Regions from separate parts of the Oceanobacillus sp. AG genome, predicted to be linked through region 4. Evidence: riboswitches for the same ligand, from Rfam matches in the RefSeq annotation. Region 4 holds a riboswitch; each other region holds the start of a gene.

Region 1 (5,178 bases), on a different contig from region 4:
AAAAGTACATTCCTCCGCCTTGTTGCAGGCCTAGAAGATGCCAAGGCTGGTTCGATTCAATTGAATGAGGAGCGATTACAAGGTCTAAATAAAAAGGCCCGAATGATGTTTCAAGATGGCAGGTTGCTTCCGTGGAAGCGGGTAATTGATAATGTCTGTATCGGACTCCCTGGCGATCAGCAAAAGAAAGCTTTAGAATCCCTCACCCAAGTGGGGCTGGAAGATAGAGCAAATGACTTTCCTTCCATGCTTTCCGGTGGTCAAAAACAGCGGGTTGCTTTAGCAAGAGCATTGGTTCATGAGCCAAATTTACTTCTACTAGATGAACCTCTAGGCGCACTTGATGCGCTAACAAGGTTAGAAATGCAAGAACTGATTGAAACATTATGGACAGAAAAGAAATTTACAGCAATTCTTGTTACACATGATGTAGAAGAAGCAGTTGCAATAGCGGACAGGGTGATATTAATAGAGGATGGGAGGATAGCGTTAAACCAAAACATTGCGTTGGCACGGCCAAGAAAACGAACAAACCCGACCTTTGGTATGTATGTAGAAGAAATCCTTACAAGAATTATGAATAAAAGAACAGAAAAAGAATATACACAACCGTTTCATGAAAAATCACTATCCCTTCTTAATTCCGTAAATAATTAGAGCAACGCCAAGAAAAATCCACAGGAATTTACTAAAGGATATTTTTGTGGACATCCCGATTATCCCAATTGCAGTAGTGAGCAGGAGGATAAGGGGGCCGACAAAAGCGAGTGAACTATTAATGATTAAAGTTTTTTCTATCTCATTAAATTTAATCATTAAAAATGCCGCAAATATTTCGATCGAACCGGAAAAAATCCGTAATAAGGCTATAGACAGAACAGCCTTTTCCAATAGACTAAACATCGTACTCCCCCTGCAAAAATATGTTTATTTTTAAATATATGCCCGGCCAGTCCAAAAAAGGACTGTATGAAAAATTACAAGCTTAAAAAGGGAAGTATGTATGCAAAAGATGAAAGAAGGGGTTTATGCCTTTATATATGAAAGAGATCTGTATTCTTCCGATGACCTTACAACTCGCTGCAAAATAATATTAAAACTGCATTAAAAGCAATTTTTATTAATTTAAATACCTATCTTTTAAGGGGATTCTCTTAAAAGATAGGTATTTTCTGCAGATAAAGATAGGACCACTTCAAACAAACCTTCTTACCAGCTTCGACTATGCAGAGACTGCTGCAGAGGGAGAAATCTTAATGAGACACAGCGACCGATGCAGTCTCCAAACGCACTTAGTAAATTTCGGGAGCGTTATTATGATTTGTAGGGTTTATCTCTAGTGTTATATCCCACTTTCATTTATTTAATCCAAAAACAGTAGCTGCCTGGATTTTTTCAAAAACCGTATCAAGATCTAAAATGAGATCATCAATATGCTCAATTCCAACAGAAAAGCGTAAGAGGCGGTCATCGACCCCGCGACTTTCCCGCTCATCCAGCGGAATATCGGCATGGGTCTGTGTGGTCGGATATGTAATAAAGCTTTCGACACCACCTAGGCTTTCTGCAAAGGTGATCAGCTGCAGATTTTGTAAAAATGGATTAATTAAAGCTTCATCCTGTAAACGGAACGAAAGCATCCCGCCAACTCCTGGATATAGAACATTCTCGACTGCATCGTGCACATTTAAATATTCCACTATTTTCTTCGCATTCTCCTCATGACGTTTCATGCGCAGTCCAAGTGTCTTCATCCCTCGAACAATTAAAAAAGAATCGGCAGGGGAAAGCACTGCCCCAGAAGAATTATGATTCGTTGCAAGGAGTTCTGAAATATCTTCATCTTTTGCGACGACTAATCCCGCCAATACATCATTATGGCCGCCAATATATTTCGTTGCACTATGAATGACGATATCGGCACCGAGCTCTAGTGGCTGCTGTAAATAAGGTGTTAAAAAAGTGTTATCGACAATGAGTAATAAATCATGTTCTTTAGCGAGTTCGGCATATGTTGGGATATCAATTGTCTCCATGAGCGGGTTCGTCGGAGTCTCAATGAAGATAGCTTTTGTACTTTCCGTAATCAATGCCTCTACAGCAGCGACCGATGCGAACTCGGAATAGCATGCCTTTATATTGTATTTTTCCTCATATTGCTTTAATAAACGATAGGTTCCACCGTACACATCCGCTGAAAACAATAAGGAAGCCCCAGATTTAAACAAGGATAATACAAGTTGAATGGCAGCCATTCCGGAACTGCAGGCGAATCCTGCATAGCCATTTTCCAAATCGGCAATGCCCTTTTCCAGGATCTCTCGCGTCGGATTTTTCGTTCTGCTATAATCGTATCCGGTTGATTCACCGAGACCCTGATGTTCATAGGCAGTAGTTAAGTAAATCGGTGTACTTACTGCTCCCGTTTTTTTATCCGATCGATTTCCTAATTGGACTAAACGACTTTCAATCTTTTGTTTTGTCATCTTATCACCCTATTCTTCGTAATAAAAAAGAGACCTTCTATAAGAAGAAGGTCCCGGTATCTACACAAGTACGCTCTTCTTATCTTCAAGACGGCAGGCCGTCAATTGGAATTAGCACCGGGCTCACGTATTTAAGCTGGTTGCTGAGACTTCATTGGGCCAAATCCCTCCGTCTCTCTTGATAAGAAAAAATTATGAAGTTTTTAATGATTGAATATATAATAGTACAGCTATTCAGAAAATGCAAGAGAAATAAAGAATACATAATGAATATGCAAAATAGTTTGCATCAGGAAGAATCGCTGATATAGTTTCTTATAGGAATCCATTTGATTATGGACGGTTTAGGCTAAGGAGCAATATTTATGAAGGAAAAACTTTATTTTTATTATACAAATGATTTGCATAGTGATTTCAGCCAGTGGCCGCGGACAGCTGGCTATTTAAAGGATATGAAAAAGAATCGTATCGCTCGGGAGGAAGCCCATTATTTAGTTGATGTTGGTGACCATATGGACCGTGTTCATCCAATATCGGAGGCTTCGATGGGAAAGGCGAATGTGAAGCTTTTAAACGAGGTCGGTTATGATGTCATCACACTTGGGAACAACGAAGGGATTACACTATCCCATGATGATTTATATCATTTATACGACGGGGCGGAATTTGAAGTTGTCTGTGCGAACTTGAAGCATAAAGAACATAATCCACCTGCATGGCTGCACGATACTCGAATTATCCAGACGGAATCGGGACTAAGGATCGGAATGATCGGGCTTACTGCTCCGTTCAATGCTTTTTACGGGCTACTCGGCTGGTACCTAACTTCCCCCTTTGAAGAGTTGGAAAAACAGCTGGCCTCTTTAAAGAAAGAAGCGGATATTATCATTCTTCTATCCCATTTAGGAATTAGTGAAGATGAAGCGATTGCGCGGAAATTCCCGGATATCGACGTTATTATTGGAGGGCATACTCACCATCTGTTGCGGACCGGTGAATATGTGAACAACAGTCTTCTCACTGCTGCTGGCAAGCATTGTATGTATGTTGGCGAAGTTATCTTAACATATGATCATGATAAAAAGGAGCTCATCCATAAAGAGGCTTATACAACAGATGTATCAAGCTATCCCGAAGATGAAGATACGAGAGGGCTGCTTACTGAATTGGAAAAAGAAGCTTCTGGAATATTGGGAACAGAAGTTGTTTATCTAGAAGAAGGGTTTCAAGCGGATTGGTTTAGCGATGTGCCGATGATGCAAGATTTGACGGAAACAGTACGGAAATGGACGGATGCTGATGCATCTTTGTTGAATGCTGGACTTCTGCTTGACGGCTTGCCAAAAGGAATGGTCACTTACGGTGATATCCACCGGATTTGTCCGCATCCGATCAACCCAGTTGTCGTGCATTTGAGGGGAGATGAATTGATTGAAGTGATCCGTGCTTCCTTGAAGAAAGATTTCATGGAGATTCAATTGAAAGGATTCGGTTTCCGCGGGAAAGTCATTGGCAGAATGCTTTTTGCTGGGTTATCCATATCTACGACACTACGGGCGAACGGAACGGAAGCAGTGACAGGGGTAACGTTCCGTGATGGTTCAGCTGTGGAAAAGCAGAAAACATATCGCATTGCTACTGCCGATACATTTACTTTCGGTCGCCTTCTCCCTGAAATTGCCAAATCAGAAATGAAACAATACTTCCTACCTGAATTTTTAAGGGACTTATTACTCGATACGTTAAGAAATAAAACACCGCAGCCTTAAGATGCCGATTGTGACAGAGGAGCCTGCTTTTGCATACTTTATTATGTAACTAAAGGAGGCATCCGGAGATGATTACTGTTAATCCAATTGAAATTGAAGGGATGCAGTTCACAGCAGTAAGTGTCGAACTGCCAAAGACGACATTACTCACGGTTTCAAACGAAGTCGGCTATATTATGTGTGCTGCACTGGATGTGGATATTTTCAATGAGATTCCGAAGTTGCGGGAAAGGGAGGTAATTGCAGGGAGAGCGATAGGCGTGCGGACGATTGACCAATTACTCGCTGCTCCACTCGAGAAAATTACGGATGCATCGAAAGAATACGGCTGGAGAGAAGGAATGACGGGAAGGGAGGCTCTTCTTCTTATTTCATAAGTTTAGCACGTCTAACCCCTTGCATCGTTGCATAAGCATGATGTGAGGGGGTTTTTACATGCGGAAGAGACGTATCCCTAGAAAATTTGGCTCACCTCCAGCGCAAATCATATTGATACTTACAGTCATTATCTTTACGATATCGATTCTTGTGAGCATTATGGTTATCGATAAGGGAATTAAGCCAACGTTAATGGAGATTGCAACGGAAAAGACGAATGAGTTCGCTACCCGGGCAATTAATCGTGCAGTTAGTTTCACGGAGGACTATGATTTTTCCGATATAGCGAATATTACATATGATAAAAATGGGAATGTTGCTGCCTACTCCCCGGATGCAGCGACAATTGCTGAAATAAACCGAAATGCGACCAACCGGGTGGAGGAATATTTTCAGCGCTTAAATCGGGGAGACCCGATATTTTATGAAGACGAAGAACCTTTCGAGTTTGAGGAAGGGGCAACGGATCGTATCATGAATGATCCTACGTTGGTTGAAATTCCTTTAGGGCAAGTTACCGGAAACACCGTTTTAGCTAATCTCGG
Region 2 (5,178 bases), on a different contig from region 4:
AGATAGGGGGACCGTCGTTGAAAACACTGGCAGTTCTCCAATCAGATGCACATCTTCTTCCAATTCAATCCGGTACTTATGCCGTGTATTTTCAGTTAGATGTTCAATATAAGCGTTAATTAGATTATTTAAATTTTGCTTTGATGTCCTTACAATGAATTGGGAGCTTTCCTGCTTGATCTCCGCTGATTCACTAGGTAATTCCACATCTTCCGCCGGCCAAAAGATCAAACTGACAAGCAGCAGGAGGCCGGCAATATTCAATGCTAAAATCAAGAAAAAACCTGTTTTCCAATTGATCTTCTGTCGGTGCTTATCGGTTCTCGCCATGCTGTCAACCTTCTTCTCTAGAAATATAGTCTAACACACGCTCTGCCATCAAATAATATCCCGTATAATTCGGATGGAAATTATCATCGGCAAATATAGGGTCTTCATTCCCTGCAAATAAATCGATAATCGGAATGAAAGTAATATTATCTATTTCGTTCGCCAAGCTGCTTCCTGTCTCATTCCATGTATTTACAATCTGATTTAATTCCTCGATATCTTGGAAATACTTTTCAAAAGGATTATAGATCCCAAGCAAGTAAATATCGGCATTTGAATTAATATCAGAGAGCCTTTCAAGAACCTCTTCAAGCCGCTCTTCATAATCGCTATGTTCATCAATAAAGTCATCCATTTCGAGGTTCGTAATATTCTCTTTTGCCACTTGCATGATGTCATTGGCGCCAATCGTGACGAGAACAATATCTGCCTCTTCCAGTGCTTCAATGATTTCGGGTTGCCCCAAGCGGATTAAAAGCTGATCCGTCCGATTTCCTGGGATTCCAAAGTTTTCAAATGTTGCAATCTCGTCCTCTTGATTGATGGAACGCTCTAAAATGCCGACATAGCCGCCACTATTTGTTGCATCACCAACTCCACGGGTCAACGAGTCACCAATCGCAACAATTTTCACTTCCCGTTGGAAAATCCGGCCAATCGTCTCTCGGACAACATGGGTTAATCGTTCGGAAAAGCTGTTTTCCTCTTCTTCAGTTTCTTCCTTATCTTCCAGTTCATCTTGTTCGGGTTCGATTTCTTCCTTCAATTCTTCTGCATTTTCCTCAGGGATCAACGGTTGGGTTAATGCTGGGGGCTGACCATCGATATAATAAAGTATTCCTATTGTTAAAAGAATGATTGCAAAAAGAATAAATAATATTTTTTTCATCGTATCACACCTATAATCTGTCTACTACCAGTATAAAACGTGGATTTAATTTGTCTAGTATGCTCTATCTACCCAATTATTCTACGCACAAAAAGTTGAAGTTAAACGAGGAGACAGGAACAAAAAAGAAACGAACGCACCTTGCATTCGTTTCTTTAATAAAAAAATTGTTATATTTCGATTGCTTCTTTTGCTGCTTTACTGCCACGGATACGGTCTAATTCATCCGCAATGGACTTGCTTTCGATCACGTGAATGCCTGCTGCTTGTGCATATTCTGCTGCTGCATCATCGATGTTATTTTCAATCCAAAGAATTTTACTTTCTTTATTTATAAGTTGCTCGATTGTTTCTTTCGGAAGTTCTTCTGCATTTACTACAAGAGCATCAAGTGTTTCGGAAGTGCCATTCAATTGTTTTGGCTCCTCAACCGCTACAACTTCAAAACCGTAGTTACGCAACTTCTTCTCGGTTGCTTCATCAACACCAGTAACTGCAATTGTTTTCTTTCTCAACCCATTGGAGCGATCGAAAGGCGAATGGAGCAACCAGTTAGCTGCGTCATCCGCAGTCGGTGTGAATTGTGGTGCTTCACCAGTTGCTTTTGCAATAGCTTGGTCAAGGTCTTTCAAGATATCTTTCGTTGACTCAAGACCAATTGATAGCCGGACAAGCTCTTCAGGCGTACCACTCTTTTGTAAGTCCTCTGCACTTAGTTGTTGGTGTGTCGTTGAAGCGGGATGAATAATAAGGGATTTCGAATCTCCAACGTTTGCCACATGGGACCAGAGGGTAATGTTATCGATCAACTTACGTCCTGCTTCCCGGCCACCTTTAATACCAAATGTAATTATAGATCCTGCGCCTCGGTTTAAATACTTTTTCCCCAATTCATAGGATGGGTGCTCCTCAAGCCCTGGATAGTTGACCCATTCAACAGCTGGGTGGTTCTTTAGGTACTTAACGACCTCTTTCGTATTTTCCAAATGACGATCAATACGTACTTGTAAAGACTCTAGCCCTTGAATGAAAGTGAATGCGCTCTTTGGACTTAGTGATGCACCAATATCACGTAGAAGTTGAACACGTAATTTTGTTGCATATGCAGCCGGTCCTACATCTGCGTATTTTAAACCTTTATAGCTATCGTCCGGTGTTGTGAACTCAGGGAAACGCGGGTTATCCCAGTTGAAGCGTCCACCGTCAATAACGACACCGCCGATAGTTGAACCATGACCGCCAATCCATTTCGTTGCCGAGTGGATCACAATATCTGCGCCCCAGCTAATTGGTTTTGTGATGAATGGGGTTGCAAATGTATTATCGATAATGAGTGGAAGCCCATTTTCATGCGCGATTTCAGCAACTGCTTCAATATCAAATACGTTCAAGCTTGGGTTCGTAATCGTTTCCCCGAATATTGCTTTCGTTTTATCCGTGATTGCTGCACGGAAATTCTCCGGGTTTGTTCCGTCTACTAGCTTAAATGTGATTCCGTATTTCGGTAAGGTGTTTAGGAACAGGTTATACGTTCCACCGTAAAGATTGCTGTCCGCAATGATTTCATCACCGGTTCCAGCGATGTTTAGAATAGCGAGCGTAATAGCAGCCATTCCGGAAGATGTTGCCACTGCTCCTACACCATCTTCAAGATCCGCAATCCGTTGTTCAAAAGCTCCGACGGTCGGGTTGGTGATTCTTGTATAAATGTTTCCTGCTTCTGTGAGCCCGAAAAGATTTTGTGCATGCTCCGTATCCCGGAAAACATAGGAAGTTGTTTCATAAATCGGAACCGCTCTTGCCCGTGATGTTGGATCTGCTTCCTCTTGACCAGAGTGAAGAGCTTGTGTTTCTAAATTGAAAATGTTGAATTCTGACATTGATAATTCCTCCTTGGTTTTGAAAAATATGTAGCTTGGAATGTTTTGGAGAGAGGGGAATAATTAAAACGCCCCCCTTCCTTAAGAAGAGGGGCGTATAGTTTACTATACATATCCTCCTCTTATCTTCCAGATCCGGGTAGATCTGTAGGATTTAGCACCATTAAAAGTAAAATTGCTTACTTCAAGGTTGCCGGGCTTCATCGGGCCTAATCCCTCCGCCGCTCTTGATAAGAAGATTTCTTGCTTCAGATTTGCTAGAAGCGCGTTAATTGCGCTACTTAAAAATCTTTTATAAATTTACAGATGATTATAACGTTTAATCCAGACTAATGTCAACCCCTTTAGTTGGTTTTTTAAAAAAGATTGATACCGGGACATGGGGTCAGAGCGTTTGTCCCGCTGGTCTGGGACATGGGGGTCAGAGCAATTGTCCCGCAGGCGCTGGAACATTGGGGTCAGTGTATCTGTCCCACTGGGACAAGTGCTCTGACCCCATTCTTATGTATTTGCCTGTCTTTTCGCTGGGTGATGATATACCGAGCTTAAATAGAGAATTAATGCAAACCAGATAAATAAAAAGGCGATAAATTTTTCTATTGAAAAAGCTTCATGATAGACGAATACTCCTAGGAAGAGCATGATCGTCGGTGTAATGAATTGTAAAATCCCTACCATAGATAGCGGAATTGCTTTTGCTCCATTAGCAAATAATAAAAGTGGAATTGCTGTGGCGATCCCTGCGCCAATAAGTAAAAGATTTGTCCCGGATATAGCAGAGGACAGAGTGAAAGCTTGACGTGGTAGCAGGAAAAGGTAGCCCGCTGCAATTGGTGTAACTAGCATCGTTTCAATCGTTAGGCCATGGGTGGAGCTAATGTTGATTTTCTTTTTTAGAAGCCCATAGATTGCAAAGCTTGTTGCAAGGGCGAGTGAGACCCAGGGAAAGACACCGCTTGATACGCTCAGATAAAGGACACTTATGGCACACAGAAGAAAGGCAAATCCTTGTCGCATCGTTACTTGTTCCCTTAAAACGACAATACCTAAGAAAATGCTCATTAATGGATTAATATAATAGCCTAGGCTTGCTTGGAGGACGTAACCATTCGCGACTGCCCAAATGAATAAGAACCAATTCGTCGAGATAAGAATTGAAGCAGCTGCAATAGCTAGTAGGTCCTTTGGATTTCGTAATAAATTTCGGCACGTATGGAGAAACGAACGGAATTGTTTGATTGTAAGCAGTAAAGCAATCATGAAAATGAATGACCAGACAATTCGATGGGCGAGCGTTTCCATTGGATTCACATGATCGAGAAGTTTCCAGTACATTGTTAAGAAACCCCAAAGCAAATATGCACTAAACGTATATAACGTACCTAACTTCATTTCCCTCGATTCCATCGTCACCAATCCCCCATCCTAACCCCTCTGTAAGTATAAAAACAATATTAAGACTAATTACGCAAAAACGCAAGAATCGGGACAGGGGGTCAGTGCATTTGTCCCGCTGGTAGGTGGGACATTGGGGTCAGTGTAACTGTCCCATTGGGACAAACGCTCTGACCCCAAGTGTCCCCCAAGTGTCCCAACTCCCTTGGAAAACGCTTTCATAATAGTGTTTTTTCTTGTATGCTAGTTATAGAGATATTGCTTCATTTTGAAATGAGAAGTAAAGGGGAGGAAGCATATGACAAAGAAATATCAAAGGTTTGAAACTGCAGTGATTCATGAGGGTTATGATGAGAAGGAAATGCTCGGAAGTCTGTCCATTCCACTATTTCAAACATCCACTTATGTTTTTGACACGGCAGAACAAGGCGAAAGACGATTTAGCGGGGAAGAGGAGGGATTTGTTTATTCGCGTTTAGGAAATCCGACCGTTCGTGTGCTTGAGGAGCGGATTGCCCGGCTTGAAAATGGAGAGAAAGGTCTTGCTTTTGCTTCAGGTATGGCGGCTGTCTCGGCGGTTTTATTATCCTTAACGAAGTCAAATGATCATGTTTTATGCTCTGCTGGGCTTTACGGCTGCACGTACGGATTATTAACACTGATGAAGGAAAAATACAATATCAC
Region 3 (5,178 bases), on a different contig from region 4:
CATTTATTATTCATGTTTTTTTATTATCATTTACTCTATTCTTTTATCTTAGCATAGTTAAAACCTATCATTACGATAGAAAATTTCTAATTGTTATAGCTACCTACTTGTTCTAAGCTAAATATAAGAGAAAAAGGAGGTATTCACATGCAGAAAGCAATATTTTATCATGCGGGTTGTCCAGTATGCGTCAATGCGGAAAAAATGGTATTAGATTATCTAGATGATTCGAAAGTAGATTTAGAAATTGTCCATTTCGAGGAAAATCCTTCTAGAATCAATGAAGCAGAAGAGGCTGGAGTAAAATCTGTTCCAGCATTAGTGCTGAACGGACAGACCTATCATATTAATTACGGCGCAAGTATGGAAGATGTTAAAAAAGACTAAAAACCAAAACAACACCCGAACCAATCTCCCTAGGGCGACGGTTCGGGCGTTCTTGTCAGTGGGACAGGGGGTTGGGACAGGGGGTCAGAGCACTTGTCCCACTGTATTTTCATAATTTATAGAAATATAATTGATAAAACAGTTCAGACAACTTAGTGCCTGAACTGCTTTTTTCATGGATTGATGTTAATAGCCTGCTCCTCTACCCCACCTGCTACTGCTTTCGTCACTTCTCCGATAAAGGCTCTGGTTGCTGTACACATGAATTTATCTTTTCGATAGATAATACCAATTTCCCTTTGTGGGGTTGGATTTAGTATTTTCACAACTTTTATATCTTGATTATTTAAATGTTCCAAGTACGGCAGTGGTAAAATGGGGGCTCCCATACCTTTTTCCGTCAGTTGGATAATTGATTCCAATGTTGTCAGCTCAAGTGCCGGATTAATCGTGATCCCGACAGTTCGAGCGTAGCCCTTAATTAACTGCCGAAGTTGATAATTTTCCGGCATAAGTATTAATGGGATATTGGTAATTTGATCAAAGTTTACTGCCGACTTTATCGCAAGTGGATGACCTTTGGGAACAGCAAGTGCCAGTTCCTCTGTATATAATGAAATTTCCTCCAACTCATCATTTCCATTCGGCAGGAACGTAAGACCAAGATCCAGTTTATTTTCCAGTATGCTTCTTTCAATCTCTTCTGTCCGCAATCCATGGACAGACAGTTTGATATTCGGATAAAGAGCTTTGAAGCGAACTAGTGCAGGAGGAAGTAGGTAATTCATACAAGTAAGCAAGGATCCGATTGTAAGCCTTCCTCTTTCCAATCCATTCAGTTCTCCAATTGCCGCTTGTGCTTGTTCCAATTCATAGAAAATCTGCTTACAATGCTTATATAAAATCTCTCCGGCCTCCGTTAATGCAGTCTTTTTCCCTATCCGGTCAAAGAGCGGAATTCCTACCTCGCCTTCTAAAACTTTGATTTGCTGGCTTAATGTCGGCTGGGCAATGTTCAATTTCTCAGCAGCCCTCGTAAAATGCAGTTCTTCACATACAGTCATGAAATATTCCAGCTGTCTTAATTCCATTAAATCCCTCCTCCATCTTTATTATGGTCTAAACATCCATATACCGAACAACCTCAATAACTTTTCCATTATTTCCATTAAATCATAACCAACACACCCTGTATAGAAATCGGGACAAGTGCTCTGACCCCCGTGTCCCACTGGGACATGGGGTCAGAGCACTTGTCCCACTCCAGCACTTTTAACCTAAGTTCTCATAAACTATTGTGGGCTAATTTTATAAAAAGGAGTGGTTCCAGTGAGTAGAATCAATTTCAAATCATTTACCGGCCGCGTCACAAGTGTAGATGACTTTCCGATGTATCCGCCTAATGATAATTTCGGTTGTTACAAGTTTATATCTGTTCAGAATGATGCCGGTGCTGTCGTAAACTTCGTTGCAGGACCAGATACGTTCTTTCTATATCAGGAAAAAATCAAAGTCGGAGATCAGATCACCGGTTATTATGATGGGGATGCAGCCACAATTTTAATTTATCCACCGCAATACCGGGCATTAGTTATCGTGAAGGAAAATCCATATAGCCAAGTAAAGGTAAGTTATTTTAATGAGCAATTAATCAGCAGTGACGGCTCTTTGCAGCTAAATATCGGTCCTGATACACAGATGCAATTAACAAACGGGCAAGACTTCAAACAAAACCCTGCTAGGAGAAATTTAATTGTTGTTTATGGTGCAGCAACAAAGAGTATTCCAGCCCAAACAACCCCTTATGAAATAATTATTTTTTGCCGGTAAACTGGGACAGATGCTCTGACCCCCTGTCCCCGAATTAAGTGTTGACTTTCTTCTGGTTTCGGTATATTCTATTATTTAACTAATTTCTTAATATTTTTTCTTATCCAGAGAGGTGGAGGGACTGGCCCTTTGAGACCTCGGCAACAGGCTTTTGGAGTACTGTGCCAATTCCAGGAGCATGCATTTGCTCGAAGATAAGAAGAGCCGGCAGATATGCTACCTAACCCTCTTCTTATTTCAAGAAGAGGGTTTTTTATAATTTTAGGGGGGATGAAATTGACGACAATACAAGCAGCAATAGAATTACAAAAAGCAATCTCACTACTGAAAGAAAAAGAATGGGTTGATTTGACTCACACTTTCGGCCCTGATTCACCGCATTTTGCAGCATTTGATGACGCCGCATTCAAGACACTTTACAACCATGACGATGGGTTCTTTGCCCAACAGTTCTCTTTTGCCGGACAATACGGTACTCATATCGATGCTCCAGTTCATTTCGTAAGACATCAGCGCTACCTTGATGAACTTAAATTAAAAGAACTTGTCTTACCGCTCATAGTCATTGATAAATCAAGGGAAGCAGCACATAACCATGACTTCACCTTGACGAAAGGAGATATCCTCAAGTTCGAAGCAGTCCACGGTGAAATTGAAGCAGGCACATTTGTCGCCTTACGTACCGATTGGAGCAAGCGTTGGCCAGATAAAGAGCGTTTTGAGAATAAGGATGAAGACGGTAATCCACATCTTCCCGGCTGGGGAATTGACGCTCTCGAATTCCTATTTGAAGAAAGAAAAATCAAAGCAGTCGGCCACGAAACCTTTGACACCGACTCCGCTATCGACGCTGCAAAAAACGGCAGACTCATCGGAGAATATTACGTACTAGAGCAAGACACCTATCAGATCGAACTGCTAACCAATCTGGATAAAGTTCCAACAAAAGGTGCCATCATTTTCAATATCGTTCCAAAGCCTGAAAAAGCAAGTGGATTTCCTGTACGATCGTTCGCAATACTACCCTAAATTAAATCTCTCACAACTGAAGTCACGAGTATTCTTGGTTTATTCGTAAAGTGAAACTTCATTCAGTGAGGTAGCACAGAAGCAAAAAAAGTATGGGGTAATATAAAAGCATAGCTCCCCTTAAATCAAAGGCGGAAGTGCCCTTACAGTAAAAGATGATCGGCTAGAAAAACATTTCTGCCGATCATCTTTTTGAATATATTATTACCAAAATCAGTAAAAATGAAACTTTCCCACCCCTTTTTCCGTACCACCTAGAGAACACGATAGAGGAGGGAATAGAATGACCGAAATTGCAATGCAATTGACGAATGTCCGAAAACGTATCGGCAATAAAGAAATCATTAAAGGCCTTTCCTTTACCATTAATAGAGGGGAAGTATTCGGCTTCATTGGACCAAATGGTGCCGGGAAAACAACGACAATCCGTATGATGGTAGGGTTAATGAAACTCACAGAAGGCGACGTACATATTCTCGGCAAAAGTATTAAAACAGAATTTAAAGAAGCAATCCGTGAAGTTGGCGGAATCGTTGAAAATCCAGAGCTCTACCCCTTTTTAACAGGCGCACAAAACTTAAAACAATATGCAAGGATGATTCCAGGGATTACGCAGGAAAGAATTGATGAGACGGTTAAACTTGTCGGTCTGGAAAAAGTAATGAATGAAAAAGTTGGCCGATACTCACTTGGGATGCGACAACGAATAGGAATCGCCCAAGCTTTATTACATAAGCCATCCGTTCTCATACTCGACGAACCGACGAATGGACTAGACCCTGCCGGCATTCGAGAAATCAGACAATATATCCGGAAACTTGCAACCGAACATAATGTTGCAGTTATCATTTCCAGCCACCTATTGTCCGAAATCGAGTTAATGTGCGACCGGATCGGCATTATTAAAAATGGCGAACTTGTGGCGATTCAAGCTGTGAAAGAAAATACACCAGCAGGCGAACAACAACTGCTGCAAGTGGAAATGGAAGCAACACCACTTGAAAAAGCCCTTGAAGTCGTCAATCGTAAAACACCTGCTGCCCAAACAAACGGTAAAATCACGTTCCAAACCGAGAAGGAGAATATCCCGCTACTCATTTCCGATTTGGTGAAAGAAAATATTCTCATTTATGAAGTGCAAGTCACCAAATCAACTCTCGAAGATAAATTCTTTGATCTGATTGGAGAGAATATCATTGACTAATTTTCTAAATCTCATACAAAATGAAGTGATTAAAATCTACCGTTTGAAATCGACTTGGGCAATGTATGTCATACTGGCATTAATCATTATTGGGGTCGGCCTGTTGGCAAAAACTTATGGGGACTTTATGACATATGAAGAAGATACGTGGAGAGAGACGCTGGAAACAGAGAATGCCGAATACATGAAAGATACGGAAGAATTTCCCGATATGGAGTCCTTTAATTCAACGTTCATTGAAATCAATAATTATTATTTAGAACATGATATTATGCCTGAAAGTTACGGTGCGTGGCAATTTGTAATGGAAAATGAGATGCTGCTTTCCCTTGTCAGTCTCTTTACCATCATCGTTGCTGCCGGTATTCTTGCTAACGAATTCCGCTGGGGAACGATTAAGCTGCTTCTCATCCGACCAATTTCACGGACGAAAATCTTAATATCAAAATATAGCGCCGTATTAATATTTTCATTTATAACGTTTTTATTCGTGCTCCTCTTCTCATGGATTATCGGAGGAATTTTCATCGGCTTTGACGGGATGAATCCTCATATCGTTCTTGAAAAAGGCGATGGAGTGGAATATGTTCCGGTTATTGGGGAGATTATAACCGATTACGGCTTCAGTCTCGTGAACTTGCTTATGATGGCGACATTCGCCTTTATGATCTCTTCCATTTTCAGAAACAGCGCGCTAGCAATTGGACTCGCAATTTTCCTCATGCTAG
Region 4 (5,178 bases):
AGCCTGTTTTTGAAAAATAATGATGGCTGACCCCGGCAAGCTTTAAAATCGCCATAAATATCCCTCCTATTCATTCATCACTTCTTCGGCAATGTTCGTGTTAACCAAGTCTTCATGGGGGGCATCAATGGGGAGTTCACCAGCTTCATCCATGATCGCTTTCAAATTTTCCCATTCTTCTTCATCTAAATAAGGATCTGTTGCGAAAGAGTCTTGATTTTTATATCGTTCAATAGAAGAAGCTAGTATATCTAGATCGGTATCTTCAAAGTAGGGGGCAATCACTTCCGCAATCGTCTCAGGGCTATTTTCCTCCACCCATTGCTGAGCCTTGTAAATGGCTCGTGTAAACTTTTTCACCGTTTCTTCATTCTTTTTCAAATAGCTTTCTTGTGTCATAAAAACGGTATAAGGAACTTTTCCGGATTCTTCGCCAAAGGATGCGATAAGATGTCCTTGCCCTTCTTGTTCAAAAACACTTGCAGTCGGCTCGAATAATTGCACGAATTCATAATTCCCTGACTGAAAAGCGCTAGGGATATTTGCAAAATCAACGCTTTGGTCTAAGAGAAGGTCATTATGCGGATCAATGTTATGTTTTTTCAGCACGAATTCTCCAACCATTTGTGGCATACCGCCAACACGCTGGCCAAGAAATTCTTTCCCTTTCATATCTTCCCAGGTGAAATCCGGATAAGCTTCTTTTGCCACGAGAAATGTACCGTCTGTTTGCGTGAGCTGAGCGAAGTTTACTGCATAGTCACGGGAATCTTGAGCATAGACGTAGATTGATGTTTCAGACCCTACTAGGGCAATATCTGCTCCTCCGGATAGGAGTGCAGTCATTGTTGTATCCCCGCCCCAAGTCGTTTGAAATTCAACATCCAAGCCTTCTTCTTCAAAAAAACCTTGTTCCAGTGCTACATATTGTGGGGCATAAAATAGGGAGCGCGTAACTTCAGCGAGATTAATCTTCACTGTTTCTGATTGACAGGCAGTAATAAATAACAGGAAGCCGAGCAAAAGTAAACCTTTCGTTATTTTTCTCATAATTTCCGCCCCTTTCGCATCATAGTGGATAGTCAACTACAGTTTATGCCTGGGCGGTGGAATTGTGCAGAAGACAGGGGGGAATGAGAAAAACAAAGACGAAAGTACCATTACAGTAAGTTTGCGGACGCCTGGTTGCGATTACTCGTTCTACCGAAATGCGTTTGTAATAACACATCCAGTAGTCGCAGCAACGCACAAGAGCTTGCTGGGGGGGCAGAGCGAACGTGGCTAACCCTCGATACAAGTTATCATAATAAAGTGAAACTCATTCAGTGGGGTATCCTTCCCTCCCTACTGAATGTTAGTTGAACAGAATCAGGTATTTACGGACTGTTTACCCCCTTCACATATTGGGTTTCCCTCTTGTTTAGGGGTGAGGGTATTACAGAGCGTTAATACGTGATAAAGTGAAACTCATTCAGTGGGGTATCCTTCCCTCCTCACTGAATGTTAGTTGAACAGAATCAGGTATTTACGGACTGTTTACCCCCTTCACATATTGGGTTTCCCTCTTGTTTAGGGGTGGGGGTATTACAGAGCGTTAATACGTGATAAAGTGAAACTCATTCAGTGGGGTATCCTTACCTCCCCACTGAATGTTAGTTGAACAGAATCAGGTATTTACGGACTGTTTACCCCCTTCACATATTGGGTTTCCCTCATGTTTAGAGGAGGGGGTATTACAGACCGTTAATACGTGATAAAAAAACTTCCGATTTTAATAAAAAATCGGAAGTTCCAGCGAAGTCGCTGTTAATAAAATTTATAATTATCCTTTTGGGATGAGGATACATTGTTACCCTTTATACACGGGACCTGCTGCTTTAGTAGCATCACTCACGTTCTCAAACTTCGCAAAGTTCTCGTGGAATTTCTTAGCGAGTGCTTTCGCTTCCTGTTCGTAGGCCGCTTTATCTTCCCATGTATTCTTCGGGATGAGTACTTCATCAGGCACACCTGCTACGTGAACAGGAACCTGCAAGCCGAATATATCATCGGTTATTGTTTCGATATGATTCAATTCACCTTCTAGCGCGGCATGGATCATCGCGCGTGTATAGGATAATTTCATTCGGTTTCCAACACCGTAAGACCCACCAGTCCAACCCGTGTTTACGAGGAATACATTAGAATTATACTGATCGATTTTTTGTCCAAGCATATCCGCATACTTCGCTGGTGCGAGCGGTAAGAATGGGGATCCAAAGCAAGCAGAGAAGGTCGCTTCCGGCTCCGTCACGCCGCGCTCTGTCCCAGCAAGCTTACTAGTATAGCCGCTTAGAAAATGGTACATAGCCTGTTCTTTCGTAAGCTTGCTGATCGGTGGCAATGTTCCAGACGCGTCGGCCGTTAAGAAAATAATCGTATTCGGATGACCAGCAACACTTGGAGTGACGATGTTATCGATATTATCTACCGGATAAGCTGCCCGGGTATTTTCCGTCAAGCTCGTATCGTCATAATTTGGTTCACTTGTCACATCATCAATCGTAACGTTCTCAAGTACAGAACCAAAGCGGATCGCGTTGAAAATTTGTGGCTCTTTCTCTGCAGAAAGATTAACACATTTAGCATAACAGCCGCCTTCAATATTAAATACACCATTCGGACTCCAGCCATGTTCATCATCACCAATCAACCGGCGGTATGGATCAGCAGAAAGAGTCGTTTTTCCGGTTCCGGATAGGCCGAAAAATAATGCCACGTCACCCTCTTGACCAACGTTCGCTGAGCAGTGCATCGATAGAACATCCTGCTGTGGCAGCAGATAGTTCATTACAGAGAAAATCGACTTTTTAATTTCCCCTGCATATTCCGTTCCCCCGATTAATACGACACGCTTCTTGAAGGAAATGATGATGAATGTCTCTGAATTCGTCCCATCTTCTGCAGGGTCTGCTTTAAAATGCGGTGCTGAAATAACCGTAAATTCTGCTTGATGTGTTTTAAGTTCTTCTTCTGTAGGTGTTATAAATAGTTGACGGGCAAAAAGATTATGCCAGGCAAATTCGTTAATTACTTGGATCGGTAAACGATATTTTTCATCCGCTCCAGCAAAGCCTTGGAACTGATAAACTTCGTCCTTTTCCATTAAGTAATTTACTACCTTTTCGTGTAACTTATCAAAGGAAGCTTCATCGATCGGTTGATTCACTGGACCCCATTCAACCGTATCTTCCGTAATCTCGTCTTTAACAATAAATTTGTCTTTCGGTGAACGACCTGTATATTTACCTGTAGTTGCAGTTACTGCTCCTGTTGAAGTTAGAACGCCTTCATTTCGATCTAACACGCGTTCCACCAGACGAGCTACTGAATAGTTTCGATTCAAATTCTCGTGTTCTAATAGTTGGTTTGTCAATGATTTCTCCACCATTTTCATTCTTATTCTCCTGCCTTTTAAAAGGTTTTGTTGAAGGAAGACTGCAAACTTCCTCCTTATCGCTTATCTTAAATCTGACATTAGTATAACACATTAAATGGAATAGTCCATACTAATTGAAAAATTTTTTGAGAACTGTCGGTAACCTATTTTAGTTCGTTATCATTTTTGTTGGAAAACGATTTCAATATGTTGTTCTATATTTGATTGTAACAAAGAACAGACAGTATGAAAATAAAACTGGTAAAAAATAATGAAATATGATACGCTATTTTTCAGTAATCGATTATTAAGTAACGAATCCCTTTTAAATAAGGTTATAATAATTTCAATTCTTATTCAGAGCTGGTGGAGGGACAGACCCGGTGAAGCCCAGCAACCTCACGATTTGTGAAAGGTGCTAATCTGTTGCAAGGAATTTTCCTTGAACAATAAGAGTGAAAGGCTAATTAATCCTTTCCTCATACTTGCGGGAAAGGATTTTTATTTTCATGCTTTGAATAATGGAACGAATGGAGATTGGGTTCCGTTACATATTACAAAGGAGAGAACAAGCCAAATGGCTGCAAATGCAAATCGTCGTTTATTTACTTCAGAATCAGTAACAGAGGGACATCCTGATAAAATGTCGGATCAAATATCTGATGCGATACTGGATGATATTTTAAAAGAAGATCCAGATGCACGTGTGGCATGCGAGACAGTCGTTACAACGGGAATGGTGCTCGTAGCAGGTGAAATCACAACTACAACTTATGTAGATATACCGCAAATTGTCCGCCAGACGGTGAAAGACATTGGTTACACCCGAGCAAAGTATGGCTTTGATTATGAAACTTGTGCCGTCATGACTGCAATTGATGAGCAATCACCTGATATTGCCGGTGGGGTCGATAAGGCACTTGAAGCAAGAGAAGGGAAGATGGAAGAAGAAATAGAAGCAATCGGAGCAGGTGACCAAGGATTAGTGTTCGGTTATGCGACGAAAGAGACGGAAGAATATATGCCACTTCCAATTAGTCTTTCCCATAAGCTTGCAAGACGTCTTTCCGATGTAAGAAAAAACCGGGTATTGGATTATTTACGTCCAGATGGGAAGACACAAGTTACCGTCGAATATGATGAAAAGAATCAACCAGTTCGTGTGGATACAATCGTTGTTTCTACTCAGCATCATGAAGACATTCCGAATGAACAGATTATTTCTGACATTCGAGAGTATGTTATAAAACCGGTTATACCAGAAGCGCTTTTAGATGAAGATACAAAATACTTCATCAATCCATCTGGCCGCTTCGTGCTTGGCGGTCCGCAAGGTGATGTCGGCTTAACGGGCCGGAAGATCATCGTGGATACGTACGGAGGCTACGCACGTCACGGCGGAGGTGCTTTCAGTGGGAAGGATCCGACAAAGGTGGACCGTTCCGGAGCTTATGCAGCTCGATATGTAGCGAAAAACATCGTGGCGGCAGGGCTTGCTGCAAAATGTGAAGTACAGCTTGCTTATGCGATCGGTGTTGCAGAGCCTGTATCCATCACAATCGACACATTTGGAACGAGCGAGTATCAGGAAGAAGTATTAGTGGGAGCGGTGCGTAAGCTATTTGACCTTCGACCTGCAGGGCTGATCGAGATGCTTGATTTACGGAAGCCGATTTATAAAAATACAGCGGCTTATGGACATTTCGGCAGAACCGACATTATTTTCCCGTGGGAAAAACTTGATAAAGTTGAAGAACTGC

The links. Region 4 has a riboswitch for S-adenosylmethionine ahead of metK (methionine adenosyltransferase). Riboswitches for the same ligand answer to the same signal wherever they lie in the genome.
Region 1: linked by a shared signal. The riboswitch ahead of GN217_RS10805 (methionine biosynthesis PLP-dependent protein) and the one ahead of metK (methionine adenosyltransferase) in region 4 are both predicted to bind S-adenosylmethionine.
Region 2: linked by a shared signal. The riboswitch ahead of GN217_RS00225 (O-acetylhomoserine aminocarboxypropyltransferase/cysteine synthase family protein) and the one ahead of metK (methionine adenosyltransferase) in region 4 are both predicted to bind S-adenosylmethionine.
Region 3: linked by a shared signal. The riboswitch ahead of GN217_RS12735 (cyclase family protein) and the one ahead of metK (methionine adenosyltransferase) in region 4 are both predicted to bind S-adenosylmethionine.

Annotation. Positions count from the first base shown of each region.
Region 1 covers NZ_WOWT01000018.1:14,470-19,647, forward strand. The annotation lists gene GN217_RS10795 (ATP-binding cassette domain-containing protein) at 1-657, shown strand, start outside; gene GN217_RS10800 (YqhV family protein) at 628-903, opposite strand; gene GN217_RS10805 (methionine biosynthesis PLP-dependent protein) at 1,356-2,486, opposite strand; SAM riboswitch class I at 2,563-2,674, opposite strand; gene GN217_RS10810 (bifunctional metallophosphatase/5'-nucleotidase) at 2,852-4,255, shown strand; gene GN217_RS10815 (YunC family protein) at 4,324-4,632, shown strand; gene yunB (sporulation protein YunB) at 4,691-5,178, shown strand, end outside.
Region 2 covers NZ_WOWT01000002.1:43,578-48,755, forward strand. The annotation lists gene GN217_RS00215 (YpmS family protein) at 1-330, opposite strand, end outside; gene GN217_RS00220 (GDSL-type esterase/lipase family protein) at 335-1,219, opposite strand; gene GN217_RS00225 (O-acetylhomoserine aminocarboxypropyltransferase/cysteine synthase family protein) at 1,390-3,099, opposite strand; SAM riboswitch class I at 3,219-3,336, opposite strand; gene rarD (EamA family transporter RarD) at 3,601-4,506, opposite strand; gene megL (methionine gamma-lyase) at 4,793-5,178, shown strand, end outside.
Region 3 covers NZ_WOWT01000023.1:7,666-12,843, reverse strand. The annotation lists gene GN217_RS12750 (thioredoxin family protein) at 148-387, shown strand; gene GN217_RS12745 (LysR family transcriptional regulator) at 561-1,478, opposite strand; gene GN217_RS12740 (hypothetical protein) at 1,777-2,217, shown strand; SAM riboswitch class I at 2,315-2,418, shown strand; gene GN217_RS12735 (cyclase family protein) at 2,494-3,246, shown strand; gene GN217_RS12730 (ABC transporter ATP-binding protein) at 3,530-4,450, shown strand; gene GN217_RS12725 (ABC transporter permease) at 4,443-5,178, shown strand, end outside.
Region 4 covers NZ_WOWT01000008.1:7,804-12,981, reverse strand. The annotation lists gene GN217_RS05010 (ABC transporter ATP-binding protein) at 1-55, opposite strand, end outside; gene GN217_RS05005 (ABC transporter substrate-binding protein) at 67-1,050, opposite strand; gene pckA (phosphoenolpyruvate carboxykinase (ATP)) at 1,850-3,430, opposite strand; SAM riboswitch class I at 3,769-3,874, shown strand; gene metK (methionine adenosyltransferase) at 3,996-5,178, shown strand, end outside.